3 regions of the Fusobacterium sp. IOR10 genome follow, and region 1 is predicted to be linked to each of the others. Evidence: riboswitches for the same ligand, from Rfam matches in the RefSeq annotation. Region 1 holds a riboswitch; each other region holds the start of a gene.
What was found. A riboswitch is a leader RNA that binds a small molecule or an ion and turns the genes downstream of it on or off. The one in region 1 is predicted to bind S-adenosylmethionine.

Region 2: another riboswitch for S-adenosylmethionine. It lies ahead of metK (methionine adenosyltransferase); the one in region 1 lies ahead of megL (methionine gamma-lyase).
Region 3: another riboswitch for S-adenosylmethionine. It lies ahead of GIL12_RS09445 (methionine ABC transporter ATP-binding protein); the one in region 1 lies ahead of megL (methionine gamma-lyase).

Annotation. Positions count from the first base shown of each region.
Region 1 is NZ_WJWY01000008.1:69,124-74,602, reverse strand. Features, by position in the region: gene corA (magnesium/cobalt transporter CorA) at 1-473, shown strand, start outside; partial or broken gene megL (methionine gamma-lyase) at 509-1,698, opposite strand; SAM riboswitch class I at 1,773-1,858, opposite strand; gene GIL12_RS03555 (TonB-dependent receptor) at 1,920-4,088, opposite strand; gene GIL12_RS03550 (coproporphyrinogen-III oxidase family protein) at 4,363-5,479, shown strand, end outside.
Region 2 is NZ_WJWY01000003.1:4,348-9,826, reverse strand. Features, by position in the region: gene nusA (transcription termination factor NusA) at 1-489, opposite strand, end outside; gene rimP (ribosome maturation factor RimP) at 513-1,019, opposite strand; gene metK (methionine adenosyltransferase) at 1,162-2,316, opposite strand; SAM riboswitch class I at 2,426-2,513, opposite strand; gene GIL12_RS01010 (MipA/OmpV family protein) at 2,559-3,299, opposite strand; gene GIL12_RS01005 (polysaccharide deacetylase family protein) at 3,321-5,126, opposite strand; gene GIL12_RS01000 (hypothetical protein) at 5,139-5,441, opposite strand.
Region 3 is NZ_WJWY01000045.1:689-6,167, forward strand. Features, by position in the region: gene GIL12_RS09430 (MetQ/NlpA family ABC transporter substrate-binding protein) at 1-247, opposite strand, end outside; gene GIL12_RS09435 (MetQ/NlpA family ABC transporter substrate-binding protein) at 264-1,055, opposite strand; gene GIL12_RS09440 (methionine ABC transporter permease) at 1,081-1,728, opposite strand; gene GIL12_RS09445 (methionine ABC transporter ATP-binding protein) at 1,718-2,725, opposite strand; SAM riboswitch class I at 2,823-2,910, opposite strand; gene GIL12_RS09450 (hypothetical protein) at 2,961-3,311, opposite strand; gene putP (sodium/proline symporter PutP) at 3,807-5,249, shown strand; gene GIL12_RS09460 (arsenate reductase family protein) at 5,291-5,479, opposite strand, start outside.

The DNA of each region.
Region 1 (5,479 bases):
AATACAATATTTTAAAGAAATTTAAAGAGGAGTATTTAGAAGAAATACTGTATCTAAAAAGAGAAGCCCTTGGTTTAAAGAAGATAACCTATTCAATGAGGGAGATAAATCTCAAGTTCTTTAATGAAGAGGTTTTAAATTATTTTGGAAAGGATTTGAAAAATTATTTTAGGGATTTATATGACCATATTACAAGTATATGTTCTTCTGTGGACAGTTTAACTTCTGATTCTTCAGAACTTTTACAAATATACTACACAACTGTTAATAATAATATGAACAGTGTTATGAAAATCCTTACAATTATTTCAACAATATTCATTCCCCTTAGTTTTTTAACAGGGTTATATGGAATGAACTTTAAACATATGCCTGAGCTAGAAAATCCAAATGGATATTTTTACACTTTAGGTGTTATGCTATTAATAATAGTGATTATGATAATTTATTTTAAAAAGAAAAAATGGTGGTAGTCGTACTAGAATCTAGTACGACTTTTATATATATATTATAAATTTTTTAATGCAGTTTCTAAATCTTCAATAATATCTTCTATGTCTTCAAGACCAACAGACAGTCTAACTAGCCCCTCATCAAGTCCAGCAGCCTTAAGCTCTTCCTTAGTGTATGGAGAGTGAGTCATTGAAGCAGGATGCTCAATTAATGTTTCAGTACATCCAAGACTAACAGCAAGGGTACAAAGTTCAACTGTATTTAAAAGCTTTTTACCAGCTTCAAATCCCCCTTGTAATTCAAAGGCTAGAGTTCCACCAAAGTTTATCATTTGTTTTTTAGCAATTTCATATCCCTTGTGAGATTCAAGACCAGGATAGTATACTTTTTTTATTTTAGGATGACCTTCTAAAAATCTAGCAACCTTTAGAGCACTTTCACAATGTCTTTCCATTCTAACTTGGAAAGTTTTTAAACCTCTGATTATTAAACTAGCCTCTGCAGGTGCTAAAACTGCACCAGTCATATCCTTTATTCCAACAAATCTAATTTGATCTAAATCTTCTTTTTTCCCAAGAACAAAACCTGCAAGTAAGTCTCCGTGACCATTAATATATTTTGTAGCTGAGTGAACAACTATGTCTGCACCTAAATCCAAAGGTTTTGACAATATGGAGATGCAAAGGTATTATCAACTATTAATTTAATATTTTCATAATTTTTAGCTATTTTACCAATAGCTTCAATGTCAACTATTTTTAAATTTGGGTTTGTTGGAGTTTCTAAATATATTATTTTAGTATTAGGTTTAATAGCATCTTTAACAGCTTGTAAATCAGATGTATCTATAAAACTAACTTCAACACCAAATCTAGAAATACCTGCATTTAAAAAGGCAAAGGCACATCCATATAGAGTTTTATCAGTAACTATATGATCTCCACTTTTAAGGAAAGTCCAAAATGTAGAACTGATTGCTCCCATTCCAGAGGCAGTACCAAGACCAGCTTCAGCATTTTCAAGTAGAGCTAATTTTTCTTCCACAACACTAACTGTAGGATTACCTAATCTACCGTAAATATACCCATCTTCTTCTAGGGCAAATCTTCTTCCCCCTTGTTCAGCAGAATCAAATATAAAAGTTGAACTTTGGAATATAGGTGTAGTTAGGGCTCCAAAGGCATTTTTTTTGCTTCCTCCATGTATTGATATTGTTCCAATTCCCTTGTTTTTTAAATTTGTCATAAGTTTCCTCCTAAATAAAAAAAGGCTCTATTACCATCCATCAAGTAATAGAGCCACTATATTAAAATTAGTGATTTTCATCTATCTGGAATTAGCACCACATATAAAATAGGTTGCTGAAACATCATCGGGCCAGTCCCTCAGTTTCTCTTGATGGATATTTAATTTCACTTATGATACAACAAATGAAAAAATTTGTCAATAAATTAAATAATTTTAATTTAGAAAATATAGCTAAATCCAGCATAGAATGATCTTTTTTCTTGAGGGATAACATAGGTATAGCTACCGCTACCACTAACATATCCAAAATATTCTTCATTAAACAAATTATTTATTCCCCCATAAATACTCATCCCATTTGGATGATTATATTTTAAGGATAGATCAACAACAGTATTTGATTTAACAATTCCATCTTCACTGCTAGTTTCCTTTGTAAAATTATTATAAGAACCTGTATATTTCCAAGTAAGACCTCCAGAGAAATTATCTGTGAAATTATAATTACCACTTAACATAATATTATGTTTTGGAACTTTTTTAAGTCCAGAATCAACTAGGGAAACTTCCCCTTTAAGCTCTTTTCCTTTATTGTTGTAATCTGATTTTCCCATTAAATAAGTATAACTTTCTTCAAAGGAAAATTTTCCAATTTTTTGACTAAGGGATGTTTCTAGCCCATATCTATGAGTTTTGTATAAATTGTCAGTTATCATATTTAAATGACCATTTGAAAAATGATAGAATCTATCCATTTGGTTATCAGTTTCATTATAGAAAAGTGTTAAATTAAAGGCAGAACCTAAAACATAGTCCCTTAATCCAACTTCATAAATATCAAAAATTTCATCCTCTGCATTTGTAAGTACAGTTGCTTTTTCACCATTTATATAGACCCTATCTGTTATTTCCATTCCATCTGGTCCAGTGAAACCTCTTTCATACCTAGCATAAATTTTACCAGTATCTCTATAGTTATATCCAGCAGATAGTTCATAGTTCCAGTTGTCCCTATGACTAGTTCCATTTAGAACTCCCCAACCACCAGCAGCTTTTTTAAAGGTACTCCAATCTGTTCTATCAAACCTAGCTCCTTGGGTAAATTCTAAATTTTTGTATTTGAAAATATTTAAGAAATAAAGGGCCTTAACATATCTTTCATAATCAAAATTTAATTGGTCAGCTTTGTAAGTGTCATTTCCATCTTTGTTAACTATGTATCCATATTTATCAACACTTTCCCCAGCACTAATATCAGGAACATCTCCACTGCTAACTTTTCTAGATGTAATATCGTCATAATTAATACTTGCATTTTGTTTGAAATAGTCTAAACCAAATAATATATTATTTTTTTCAGTGTACTTGTAGTTTAGTTTAGCCTTTATTCCATCAGTTTTTTGCTCAATTTTCTGATCACTTTCATATTCATAGGGATTATTTTTAAAATATCCCTCATTGTGAAAGGCATCAACTGATAAGTCAAGGTTATCACTAATATTTAAAGAATAACTTCCCTTCCAATTTTCCTCTAACCTATCAGCAATATTATATCCACTGATTCTTTTCTTTATTTTTTCCTTATTTTCATCAATTCCAACTGTAACTAGGCTAGTATCAGGGCGATAGTCTCTACCATAATTTTTAAGATTTCCACTTTTAACTGTTTTAATAAACTTCCCATCTTCCTCAAAACGGCTATATTTTAAGGCTACAGCTTGTTTATCACTTATTTTATAGTTAAAGCCTCCAGAAAAATATTCAGTGTTGTCAAAGGTATCTACAAAATACCAATCCTTTTCACTTTTAGAATAGTTTAATTGAACTGTTAAATTATCATTTATTTTTTCCCCAATATTAGCATAATATCTTTTTTCTTGGTCTATGGTAAATTCATAACCAACTTTGTTTTTAGGCTTTTCCATGGATTTTAAATTAGTTGTAATATTGATAACTCCCCCAACAGTACCATTACCATAAAGAACAGAACCTCCTCCAGGGATAACTTCAATTTTTTCAATTTGTTCCACAGGAACAATATCATAATTAGCTGTATAAGGATGATTTAATAAAAGAGTAATAGGGGCGCCATCAACTAAAACTTGGATATTTTTAGCAGCTTCCCCTTCCCCTTGACCTCTAATATCAATCTCTCCCCATCCACTTGTTCCAACAGTTACTCCAGGAATATCATCTAAAATTTCAGATACATTTTGATAACCCTTTTCAGCAATATCCTTTTCATCAATTACAATTACATTTTTAGTTGATTTTAATTTTTCAACTTCTATATAATCAGGGTTAATAATACTTTTTCCCAAAGTAACATCATTAGCTATAGCACAAGCAGACAAAGCTAAATAAAACAATAACAAACTTTTTTTCATCTTTCCTCCTCAAATTGAGACACTCTAATATTTAGTGTATCAAATTATATTTTAAAAATATTATACTATTAATAATTGAAATTTTTTTAAAATCACACAAAAATCACATAAAGGAGCTCATACTACAATGAATAAGTCACAATTTAATTAGAATGTCAAAGTATTCGTCACATAAAACATTTGACAAGATTCCATAAACGTAGTATTCTAAATGAAGTTAGTTTAGGCTAACTAAATTTTATTATTATTTTCATTAATATTTAAGGAGAGGAAAATGTTTGAAGTTAGGTATAAATCCCATCATGAGGTAAAAAATATAATTGATAATTTGTTAAAAAGAAATATAGGTACCAGTATTGGATTTAATAAAATATTAAATTCAGAACCTAGTGATAATCAGTGTGGAATATATGTGCATACTCCCTATTGTGATAAAATTTGTTCCTTTTGTAACATGAATAGAAAACAAATAAATAAGGGCTTAGGAGACTATGCTAATTATCTTTGTAAAGAATTTGAAAAATATGGAGAAAGAAAATATGTTAAGGGAAATGAAATTTCAGTTGTATTTTTTGGTGGAGGAACTCCAACTGTTTACAAGGAAGAGGAACTTGAAAAAATTCTTGTTGCATTGAAGAAAAATTTTAAATTTTCAAAGGATTGTGAAATAACCTTTGAAAGTACTATTCATAATTTAAGTATAGAGAAATTAAAAATTATGGAAAAGTATGGGGTAAATAGAATAAGTATTGGTGTACAAACTTTTTCAAATAGAGGAAGAAAATTATTAAATAGAACTTATGATAAAGAAACTGTTATTAAGAAATTAAAAGAAATTAAAGAAAACTTTAATGGGCTTTTGTGCATAGATATTATTTATAATTATCCTGGGGAAACTTTAGAAGAATTAGAAGAGGATGCAAAAATTTTATGTGAACTAAAAGTTGATAGTTCTAGTTTCTATTCTCTTATGATACAAGGGGGATCTAAAATTGCCAAAGAAAGGGCAGAGGATAAAATCTTTTTTAAATATAGTTTAAAAAGGGATATGGAACTGCATAATAGATTTTTAGAGATAACCTTAAACAATGGATACAAGGTGTTGGAACATACTAAAATATCAAATGGAAAGGACCAATATAAATATATAGATAATATTAATAGATGCAAAAATTTACTTGCCATTGGAAATGGTTCAGGGGGAAGAGTTGAAGATATTGAATATTATAACTTAAACAGGATGGTTTCTTTTTATTCTAGAGATTCTGAATTTAAATATAATTTAAAAAAACTTTCAGGTATTATGCAGTTTAAAAGTGTTAATCTTTCTGAAATACAGAATTTATCAGGATGTCATTACAGGGAAGTTTATAAATTGCTACAGAATATGG
Region 2 (5,479 bases), on a different contig from region 1:
TTCTGTTCCATCAAACTCTATAAATATACTCTTTCTATCATCGATTCTTCTTATAATACCAATGATTATATCTTTTTCTCTAACTTTAAATTTATCGTAAACCCCTGTTCTTTCTGCTTCTCTAACTTTTTGGATAACTATTTGTTTACCGTTTTGAATTGCATTTCTTCTGAACTCTTCACAGTTAACTTCTATTTTTATTTCGTCTCCAATTTTAATTCTTTTCTTGTATTCTTTAGCATCTTCTAAAGAAATTTCTAAAGCTGCATCATAAACATCATCAACAATTGTTTTTAATTCATAAACTTTAATTTCTCCTGTTGTTCTGTTTATCTCAACTTTGACATTTTCTTCTTCTCCAAAATGTTTTTTATAAGCTGCTAAAAGGGCTTGCTCAACTGTTTCTAATAAACTTTCTTGGCTTAACCCCTTTGATTTCTCCAACTCTTCCAATGCTGCTAGAAATTTTTTTCCGTCTTTACCTTTCATTTTCTCCTCCTGAAGCCTAGACTTTAAATATCTTTAAAATCATAGACTAGATTAGATTTTCTAATCTCTTTAAATGGTATTTGCATTTCATCCTCTGTTTGAAGAAATACAATATTATTTTCAAATTTTGTTAGTACACCTTCAAAATTCTTTTTATCATTTAACTTATGCTTTAAACTTACTTTTATTTTTGACCCTTGAAATCTAATGAAATCTTCTGGTTTTTTTAAAGGTCTTTCTATTCCAGGTGAGGAAATTTCTAAAAAGAATTTTTTATCGATAATTTTATCTATATCATCACCAACTGCTGAGCTCACTTTAGCACAATCTCCCAATGATATCTCCTTATCTAAATATTCTATGTATATCCTTACATACCAATATCCTCCATCTTGAAGATACTCCACATCAACTAATTCCAGACCAAATTCTTTTAGAGTTGGATCTATTATCTTCTCAATTTTTTCTATAACTTTCAATTTATCTTCTTTTTCCAAAAACAACTCACCTCTCTTCCTAATCCTTACCATAAATAAAGAGTGGGTTTCCCCACTCTCCTCTAAACAATATACTTTACCAAGAAATTATACCATATAAATTCAAAAAAATCAATCATTCTTTGGATTTTTCCTAAGCAAATCATAGGCTTTTAAACAGATTTCCGTCCTAGAATTATAAGCCAAAATAGCTTTTTAATTCTTCAACTTTATCTAATTTTTCCCATGGAAGATCAATATCTGTTCTTCCAATATGACCAAAAGCTGCAAGATCTTGATATCTAAATTCACCACTTCTTAATTTCAACTCTTTTTCTATTCCTCTTGGTGTTAAATCAAATATTTTTTTAACTACTCTTGATAATTTCACTTCATCAACTTTACCTGTACCAAATGTATCTACTTTTATTGAAATTGGTTCTATTACTCCTATTGCATAAGATAGTTGAACCTCACATTTGTAAGCTAATCCAGCTGCAACTATATTTTTAGCAACCCATCTAGCAGCGTAAGCCCCTGATCTGTCAACTTTTGAAGGGTCTTTTCCAGAAAAAGCTCCTCCCCCATGTCTAAAATATCCACCATAGGTATCAACTATAATTTTTCTGCCTGTAAGTCCTGTGTCTCCATTTGGACCGCCGATTATAAATTGTCCTGTGGGATTGATAAATATTTTCTTTATATCTTCAAACTTCATGTTATATTTTTTAATTACAGGTTTAATTACTAATTCTTTTAAATCCTCGTGGATTTGTTCTTGAGTTACGTCTGGATTGTGTTGAGCTGAAACAACTATAGCTTCAATAAATTTAATGTTTTCTTCCCTGTCATAGGCTAATGTTACTTGAGATTTTGCATCTGGTCTAGCCCAAGTCAAAACTCCATTATCCTTTAAATCCACATAAACTCTTAATATTTCCCTTGCTAATACTAAAGCAAGAGGCATAAGTTCTGGGGTTTCTTTTACAGCTCCCCCAAACATAATACCTTGGTCTCCTGCTCCTCCTCTATCTACACCCATGGCAATGTCTGATGATTGAGCGTGTATTGAATTAAATACCCCACAATCACTATCAAATCCCATACCTGTTTTATATCCTATTTCTCTTATTTTATCTCTAACTACATCTTGAATATTTACAAAAGTTTTAGTGGTAATTTCTCCTCCAACTATTACTTGTCCTGTTGTACAAAAAACCTCACATGCTACTCTTGATTCTGGATCATCCTTTAAACATGCATCTAAAACTGCATCTGAAATTTGATCAGATACTTTATCTGGATGTCCTGGGGAAACGCATTCTGAAGTAAAATAAATTAAATCTTCCATTAATTCCTCCTTAAAATATATATACTTATATATTATATTTACTTAGTTATCACAAATTAAATTCAAAATAAAAAGTCCTTTCCATAGGAAAGGACATAATATCTACATTGTCCCATCTCTTTGGAATTAGCACCACACAATAAATGTAGGTTGCTGAGACATCTACGGGCCAATCCCTCCGTCTCTCTTGATGGTATTTCAGTTTATATTTTATTATTATTTGTTCAAAAAGTCAAGCTTTTTTAAAAAGTATATACAATTCCAACTCCACCTAAATAAATCAAACTATTACTAACAATGGGAGAATTTTTTATTTCACTTGAAAATTTCATTGCACCTAAAAATCCAAGCAATGAAAAAGCATCTGTTAATCTATAAGAACTTGTAACCCCAATTCCTAGTGAATAGCCACTTTCCCCATTATACTCATTTAAGGAAGTACTTGTACTGGCTTCTCCAGAGTCTATACCAAAATAATAATCAATAAAACTTGAATTATAATAGTTAAAATTAAAAGAAGGTTTTATTATTAAATTTTCATTAATTACATAAGGTTTTTGAATTCTAAGGGATAATTTTCCTCCCTCTTGGCCTATTTCTGCATTTAAAATTGTCTCAACATCATGAAGTCCATTGTAATATTTAAATTCACTTCCTAGCATAAATTGATAATCTCTGTCATCAATTCCTTTATATTTAGAATCTAAATCACTTCCATCAATTTTATATCCTCCAAAGGGAACTGCATATAAAGAAAATGCGTACACATCATCTTCCATTAACCTATACCCTATGTGTAACGTATTAGCTGTTGTAGAATCTATAAAATAATTGTCATATTCATAATTCAAAAATGGCAGTACATGACTTTTATCATCACCTTTAAAAAATTCACTTGTAACTCCATAACCAATTCCAACACTAGATGCTAAAGTAATTTGTGATACTAATGCTATCATGGGAAAAAAAGCTATTTTTTTCATAATTACCTCCCAGTTAATAATTTATTTATTCATATGTTTCTCTTCTCTTTTTATTTTTATAAAATTATATTTTCCTGTTACTTTTCTTTTAAAACTAAATTTTCCATTAGTTGGAAAAATCGCTATTCTTCTTATGTCAAATAAGTCTTCTTGAAAAGAAATGTCTCCATTATCTGTTGTCACTGCAAACTCATATCCAGCTTCCTTTACAAGTTCTTTAACTATTTTGCTTCTATGCCCATAGGGATAAGCGAAACTAGTTAATTTTTTCCCTAATTTTTTTTCTAATATTTCTTTAGAATCAATAATTTCTTTTTTTGCTATTTCAGGCTTTAAATTTCCCATTTTAGAATGTGTCATAGAATGCCCACCAAATTCCATTCCGTAATTTTGCATCTCTAGTATTTCTTCATCACTCATTAGATGAAAAACTTTTTCTGGATTAAAATTATTTTCAGCATCCCATTTATTGTATTTCAACTCTCCTAATAAATATATTACTCCCTTAAATCCAAATTCTTTAAGAATTGGAAAGGCTATTTCATAGTTATCCTTATACCCATCATCAAAGGTTAATACTATTAATTTTTTGTCTTTATTGAATCTTTTTTTATAATTATTATCCTTTAAATCTTCAAAGGTCACTGTTTCATAACCTTTATCCTTTAGGTACTGCATATGCTGTCTAAAGATTTTCTCTTCTATGTAGGTTCCATGAACCCCTTTCTCTTCCTCATCTCCTTTTATAACTCTATGATACATTATAATTGGAATTTCATATTTGTTTTTTAAAACATATTGTTTTGAATATATTTTTTCTATTCTATCAACTATTTTTTCTAAGGAAAAATTCTTCTCTACCTTTTTTCTTAATTCCAAAAGATTTCCATGGGATTTTTTAATTGCATTATTAATATCTTGAGATATTCCTCTTATTTCAACTTTACTAGCTAAATTTTCATTTAAATTAATATCACCAAAGTTGCTTTTTAATCCATAGTCTATGTTACTTGTTCCTATTGATCCTAAATATTCATTTTCTCCAACTGCTATAACTGGCTTACCTGATAAAATAGCTTCCACTGCAACCCTACCAGCTCCTATAACTATTGATGACTTACATATTTCCTCATAAACATTATTTATATATCCCATAAATTCAACTTTATTTTTAAATTTCTCAAATCTTTTAGGAACTTCTTTTCCTCCAATAACTCTAACAACTAAATCTTTTCTATCTGATATTTCCTCTAAAATATCGTAGCACACATCTCCCTTTGGTCCTGACAATCTTCCAATTATTGAAACTACTATTTTTTCATTACATTTATTTTCAACTTCAAAAAGATATTCGTTACAATCAACTGGGTTTCTCAACACCTCTATTTTGGAATTATCAACTCCTAATTCAGTAATTAGTTGATGCTTAATATTTTCACAAACTGCTATTCCATAATCACCAAAACATTTAATTAATTTTCTACTTAGATGAACAGGTTGTTTCCCATGGGTAGTTGTTATTAGAGGAATTCTTGCTATTTTACAAGCTAATGCTGAACTCCAAGCTGAGGCTCTAGAATGAGCATGAACAACTTGAATATCATTTTCTTTTATAATTTTTAATAATTTTCTAACGTGACCCAATCTTTGAAATAAACTTCTCTTATTAAATTGAATTTCAAAATATTCAGCACTGGTTTTTTTTGTTAATGTGTCTGATACTATAATAACTTTATTTTTTCTTTTTATTAATTCATTACTAAGGGTTACTGCATAAACTTCAGCCCCTGTAACTTCCAATTGAGATAATGCCATTAATATATTCATTTTCCCTCACTTTTAATCTTCTAAATCCTTTATCAACATAATATAGTGGTTAATTTTGCCACTGTAATTTTCAACTATTTCTTTATTTATTCTAATATAATTATCATTTTCCTCATACAATTGTCTGTTTAAAACAACAAAATGTTTTTTTAATTTTTTCAACTTTTTCTTAGTAACTTTTCCTTCTAAGGTTCTATTGAACATTTTCTCAGAAATTTTAAAATTCTTCTCAAATTCGTAACTGTTATAATAGTGTATTCCTGAACAAGAGGTCATTAGAACTACAATTATAATTAAGATTAATCTTTTCAACAAACACACACCCCTTGACTTATAAGTCAATTCTTTCTTTG
Region 3 (5,479 bases), on a different contig from region 1:
TTAAATAAGGTACATGTTGGAAAAAGTTAGCATCTAAATCCTTGTTAGCAAGGGCTAAATTAGGTGTAACATATTCATTAAATTCAATTATTTTAAGGTCAATTCCCTTTTCTTTAAGTAAAGGTTTGATGTTTTCTAAAACTTCCCCATGTGGGACAGGGCTAGCTCCAACTTTTAAAATAATATTGGCAAATATAAGCTGAGAGCTAAGAATTGTTAATATTAATAATGATGATAATTTTTTCATATAATTTTCCTCCATTTTAGAATGCTGTTACAATAGCACCTTTATATTTTTTCTTTATAAATTTTTTAACTTTTTTACTTTGTAAAGCTTTCATTAATTTTTTTATTTCAGGTTTATTTAAATCTTCATCTCTAACAGCAACGATATTAGCATAGGGAGAATCTTTTCCTTCAATTAACAATGCATCTTTCTCAGGTGATAAACCAGTTTCAATAACAAAATTTGTATTAATAACAGCAAAATCAACATCATCTAAAACACGAGGTAATTGAGCAGCCTCTAAAGATTTGAATTTTAATTTTTTAGGATTTTTAATAATATCAAATTCTGTAGAATAAAGATTAGTAGGATCTTTTAATGTAATAATTCCTTTGTTATGAAGAAGTATTAAAGCTCTTCCTCCATTTGATGGATCATTTGGTATAGCCACTGTATCTTTTTTATTAAGCTCAGATAAAGATTTATGCTTTTTAGAATAAAGTCCAAGAGGCTCAAGGTGAACATTTCCAGCAGAAGAAAGTTTTAAATTTCTTTCCTTTTTAAACTTATCCAAATAAGGTACATGTTGGAAAAAGTTAGCATCTAAATCTTTGTCAGCAAGGGCTAAATTAGGTGTAACATAATCAGTGAACTCAATTATTTTAAGATCAATCCCTTCTTTAGCTAAATCAGGTTTAATTTCCTGTAATATTTCAGCATGGGGTACAGGTGTAGCACCAACTCTTAAGATAGTGTTTCCAAAAGATAGTTGACTTAGAAGTAATAGGTTAACTCCTGTTAATAATAATTTTTTAAATGTTTTTGTCATAATATTCATCTCCCTTATATATTTATTATCTATTTTTTTTTGTTTTGGCCACAAGATAGTTTCCTAAACTTTGTATTAATTGAACTAAAATAATAATTACAATAACAGCATAAATCATAATATCAACTTTAAATCTTTGATATCCAAATCTTATGGCTAAATCTCCAAGACCTCCAGCTCCTATAGTTCCAGCCATGGCAGAATAACCAATAAGACTAATTATAGTTACAGTAATTCCATGAATAAGATGGGGAAGCGTCTCAGGAATCATAACTTTAAATATTATAGTTAGATTATTTGCTCCCATACTGGAACTAGCTTCAATTAAACCTTTATCAATTTCATTTAAAGCCCCCTCAACGATTCTAGCTACAAATGGTGCAGCAGATATTGAAAGAGGTACAATAGCAGCATTAACTCCTATTGTTGTCCCCACGATTAGTCTAGATAGGGGAAATAAACATATCATTAAAATAATAAAGGGAAAAGATCTAAGAGTATTAATAATAAATTCTAAAATTTGATTTAGTTTTCTTTTTTCCCATATATTTCCTTCCTTTGTAATAACTAGTAGTATTCCTATTGGAAAACCAATAACTAAAGAAAATATAGCTGATAATAATACCATGTATAAAGTTTCCAAAGTAGAATTAAAAATCATATTAAAGACCATTATATATCACCTCCACAATAACTCCTTCTTCCCTTAACCAGTCTATAGCTAATTTTTGTTCATTAAAATCTCCAGAAAGCTCAACGTACAAATGTCCAACTTTCATAGTAGAAAGATTTTCTATGGAACCACCGATTATACTAAAGTCAATGTCAAACTTTTTAATTGCTCTTGAAATAATTGGATCCTTTGAAATTGAACCTAGAAAATTTACTTTAATCAACATACTTCCCTTAGTTTCCATTAAAGAAGCTGTTGATTCTTCATTATTTGGAAGATACGATATAAGTTCCTTGGTAGTTTCTGTTTTAGGATTAGAAAATATATGATGAACTCCTCCAGTTTCCACAATTTCTCCATGGGACATTACAGCAACTTTATTACAAATATCTCTTATAACTTCCATTTGATGGGTTATCATAACTACTGTAAGTTCAAGTTTACTTTGAATATTTCTAATAAGCTCCAAAATTGATTTAGTTGTCTTAGGATCTAGAGCAGAAGTTGCTTCATCTGATAATAAAATTTTAGGATTATTTGCAAGAGCTCTAGCTATTGCTACCCTTTGCTTTTGTCCTCCACTTAGCTGACTAGGATAAGAATCTTTTTTATCAGAAAGTTCAACAAGTTCTAGTAATTCAGTAACTCTTGATTTAATTTTTGATTTTTCTAATTTGGCTATTTCCAAAGAAAAAGCAATATTTTCTGAAACTGTTCTAGATGATAAAAGATTAAAATGTTGAAATATCATTCCTATTTTTTTTCTTTTTTCTAGTAATTCTTTTTTATTTAAAGAAGTAATATCAGTTCCATCAATAATAATTTTTCCACTTGTAGGCTCTTCTAATCTATTTAAAAGTCTAATTAAAGAAGATTTTCCAGCTCCACTTAAACCAATAACACCAAATATGTCACCTCTTTTGATATTTAAACTAACATTTTTAACTGCAATGAAATTATTGGGATAAGTTTTATTAACATTTTGTATACGTATCATGTAGTGCTCCTTTCTTAATTGTATAAATTTTATAAAAAAAAATCTTTAAAACTATATTCATCAAGTTTTAAAGATTGGGTTCAACGATTTTTGGTCATCGCCATCTGTCTGGAATTAGCACCACACTATATTAGCAGGTTGCTGAAACTTCAAAGGGCCAGTCCCTCAGTTTCTCTTGATGGATATTTAGTTGAAATAATAATATACTAATTTCTTTCTTTTGTCAAACATTTTTTTATTTTTTTCTTTTAAAGATATCTTTAAAAGAACGTTTGTTTGCATTTTTCATTTCTCTTTGTTCTCTATGATAATTAGACCAGTTGGGATTAGACCTCATATTTTTTCTAACTTTACTCATATACTTATAAGTTGAAACCATAGATTTAAACTTATAAATGATACTAGATTTAATACTAACTACTGTATCAACAAAACCAACAAAGAATCCCTTGATATTTAAAAGGATAAGTTTAAATCTATTTAATTTATAAATATGAGAACAACTAGGGCATTTATATTTAGCCACTTTATTTCTAACTCTCATTTTCTTTTTACATTTAGGACATTTTATAATTATCTTTTCCATTTTGAGCCTCCAATACTAAATTTAGTTCGTGGTTATATTATAATCTTTATTCCAAGTATAGTCTAGTTATAAAATGCAAAATCAAAAAAATATTGACATTTATCTAAAAAATAGGTACAATAAACTTAAATTAAATTTTAGATTAGAAGGAGAGATTCATGAAAAAATTAGCAATCACAGTAAAATTTCATAACCCCATGGTTCCTAATTAGGATTTGTGTGTGTGATGAAAGTCATAGATATAAGTCCATTTTAAGCTGAAAATTTGGATTTGTATCTAATGTGGAATTGAGCTATGCTAAAGAGAATTTTTCTTTATAAGATAAAGCCATTTAACTGCATTAAGATGCATTAAATGGTTTTTTTATTTTATTTAAAAAATATTAATATAAAGGAGTTGAATTATGAAATTAATTAAAGTCCCCGGGAACTCATATAAAATTAAAAAATGTAAGTAACATTTATTGTAGGTTTAACTAAAAAATGGAGGGGAAAATGATGACAACGGAAACAATGATAACATTTGTAGTATACTTAATATTTTTAGTGGGAGTTGGAATTTATTTCTACAGGAAGACAGAAAGTGCAGAGGATTATTTAATAGGCGGAAGAGGGATGGGTTCTTGGGTAACTGCCCTATCAGCTCAAGCAAGTGATATGAGTGGATGGCTTCTTATGGGTTTACCTGGAGCAGTATACTCAGCAGGAATGTCACAGATATGGGTTGTAATTGGTCTTGGAGTTGGAACTTATCTTAATTGGAAATATGTTGCTCCAAAATTAAGAGTTCAAACAGAAGAAACACAAACAATGACTTTGCCTAATTTTTTAAGTAAAAAATTAGGTGATAAAACAGGAACAATTAGAATATATTCAGCTATTATAGTATTATTCTTTTTTACAATTTATGCAGCTTCAGGTCTTGTTGCTTCTGGGAAATTATTTGAAAGTATTTTAGGAATAGATTATAAGGTTGCTGTTTTCATAGGAGTTGGAACAATAGTTTTCTATACTTTTATGGGAGGATATTTAGCTTGTTGCTGGACAGATTTTTTCCAAGGAAGTCTAATGTTTCTAGCAATACTAATTGTACCAGGATTTGCTTATGTTAAAGGTGGAGGAGTTGCAGAAATACAAATGGCAGCACAAGCTAGAGATATTTCTTTAAATATATTTGAATCTGGAAACATTGGAACACTTGCAATAATTTCTTCTCTTGCTTGGGGACTTGGGTATTTTGGACAACCACATATATTATCAAGATTTATGAGTGTTAAGGGATTAAAAGAATTAACACAAGCTAGAAAAATAGCAATGATATGGGTAGTTATTTCATTAGCAGGGGCTATGGCAATTGGGATAACTGGTATAGCTGTATTTAAAGATGTTAGTCAAATTGGTGGAGATTCTGAAAAAGTATTCATATATATGATTACAAAATTATTTAATCCATGGATTGGTGGAATATTACTTGCAGCAATTCTTTCAGCAATAATGTCAACAATTGATTCTCAGTTATTAGTATCATCTTCAACTTTATCAGAAGATTTTTATAAATTTATAAAAAAAGGTGCAACAGAAAAAGAAATAATGTGGACAGGAAGATTTGGAATAATAGTAATATCAGCAATAGCTACTTTAATGGCTATGAATCCATCAACAAAAATACTAGCAATGGTTTCATATGCATGGGGTGGATTTGGAGGAGTATTTGGTCCTGCAGTTATTGCAACTCTTTATATTAAAAATTTAAATTGGAGAAGTGTTTTTGCAGGAATGTTAGTTGGAACAATAACTTTAATCTTATGGAAAACAGTTGGTTACGGAGCATATTTATATGAACTTGTTCCAGCCTTTGCTATAAATGGAATTGTTATAGGAATAGCTGAAAAATATTTTTTTGGAATAAAATTAGATAGTAAAGCAACTTGTAATTAAAGAAAACAGCTCAATATTTATAAATATTGAGCTGTTTTTTATTATTTTATCCATTCTTTCCATATTTCAGGTTTATATCCTATGGTAACCTTATCTTTTTTCCTTAGAATAGGTGTTTTAAAAAGGATAGGTGATTCTATTAATAATTCCAAAGTATCAAATACATAGTATTTTAAATTACGTTTTTTAAACTCTTTTCCATCTCTATCAAGGAGATCTTCAATGTCAAA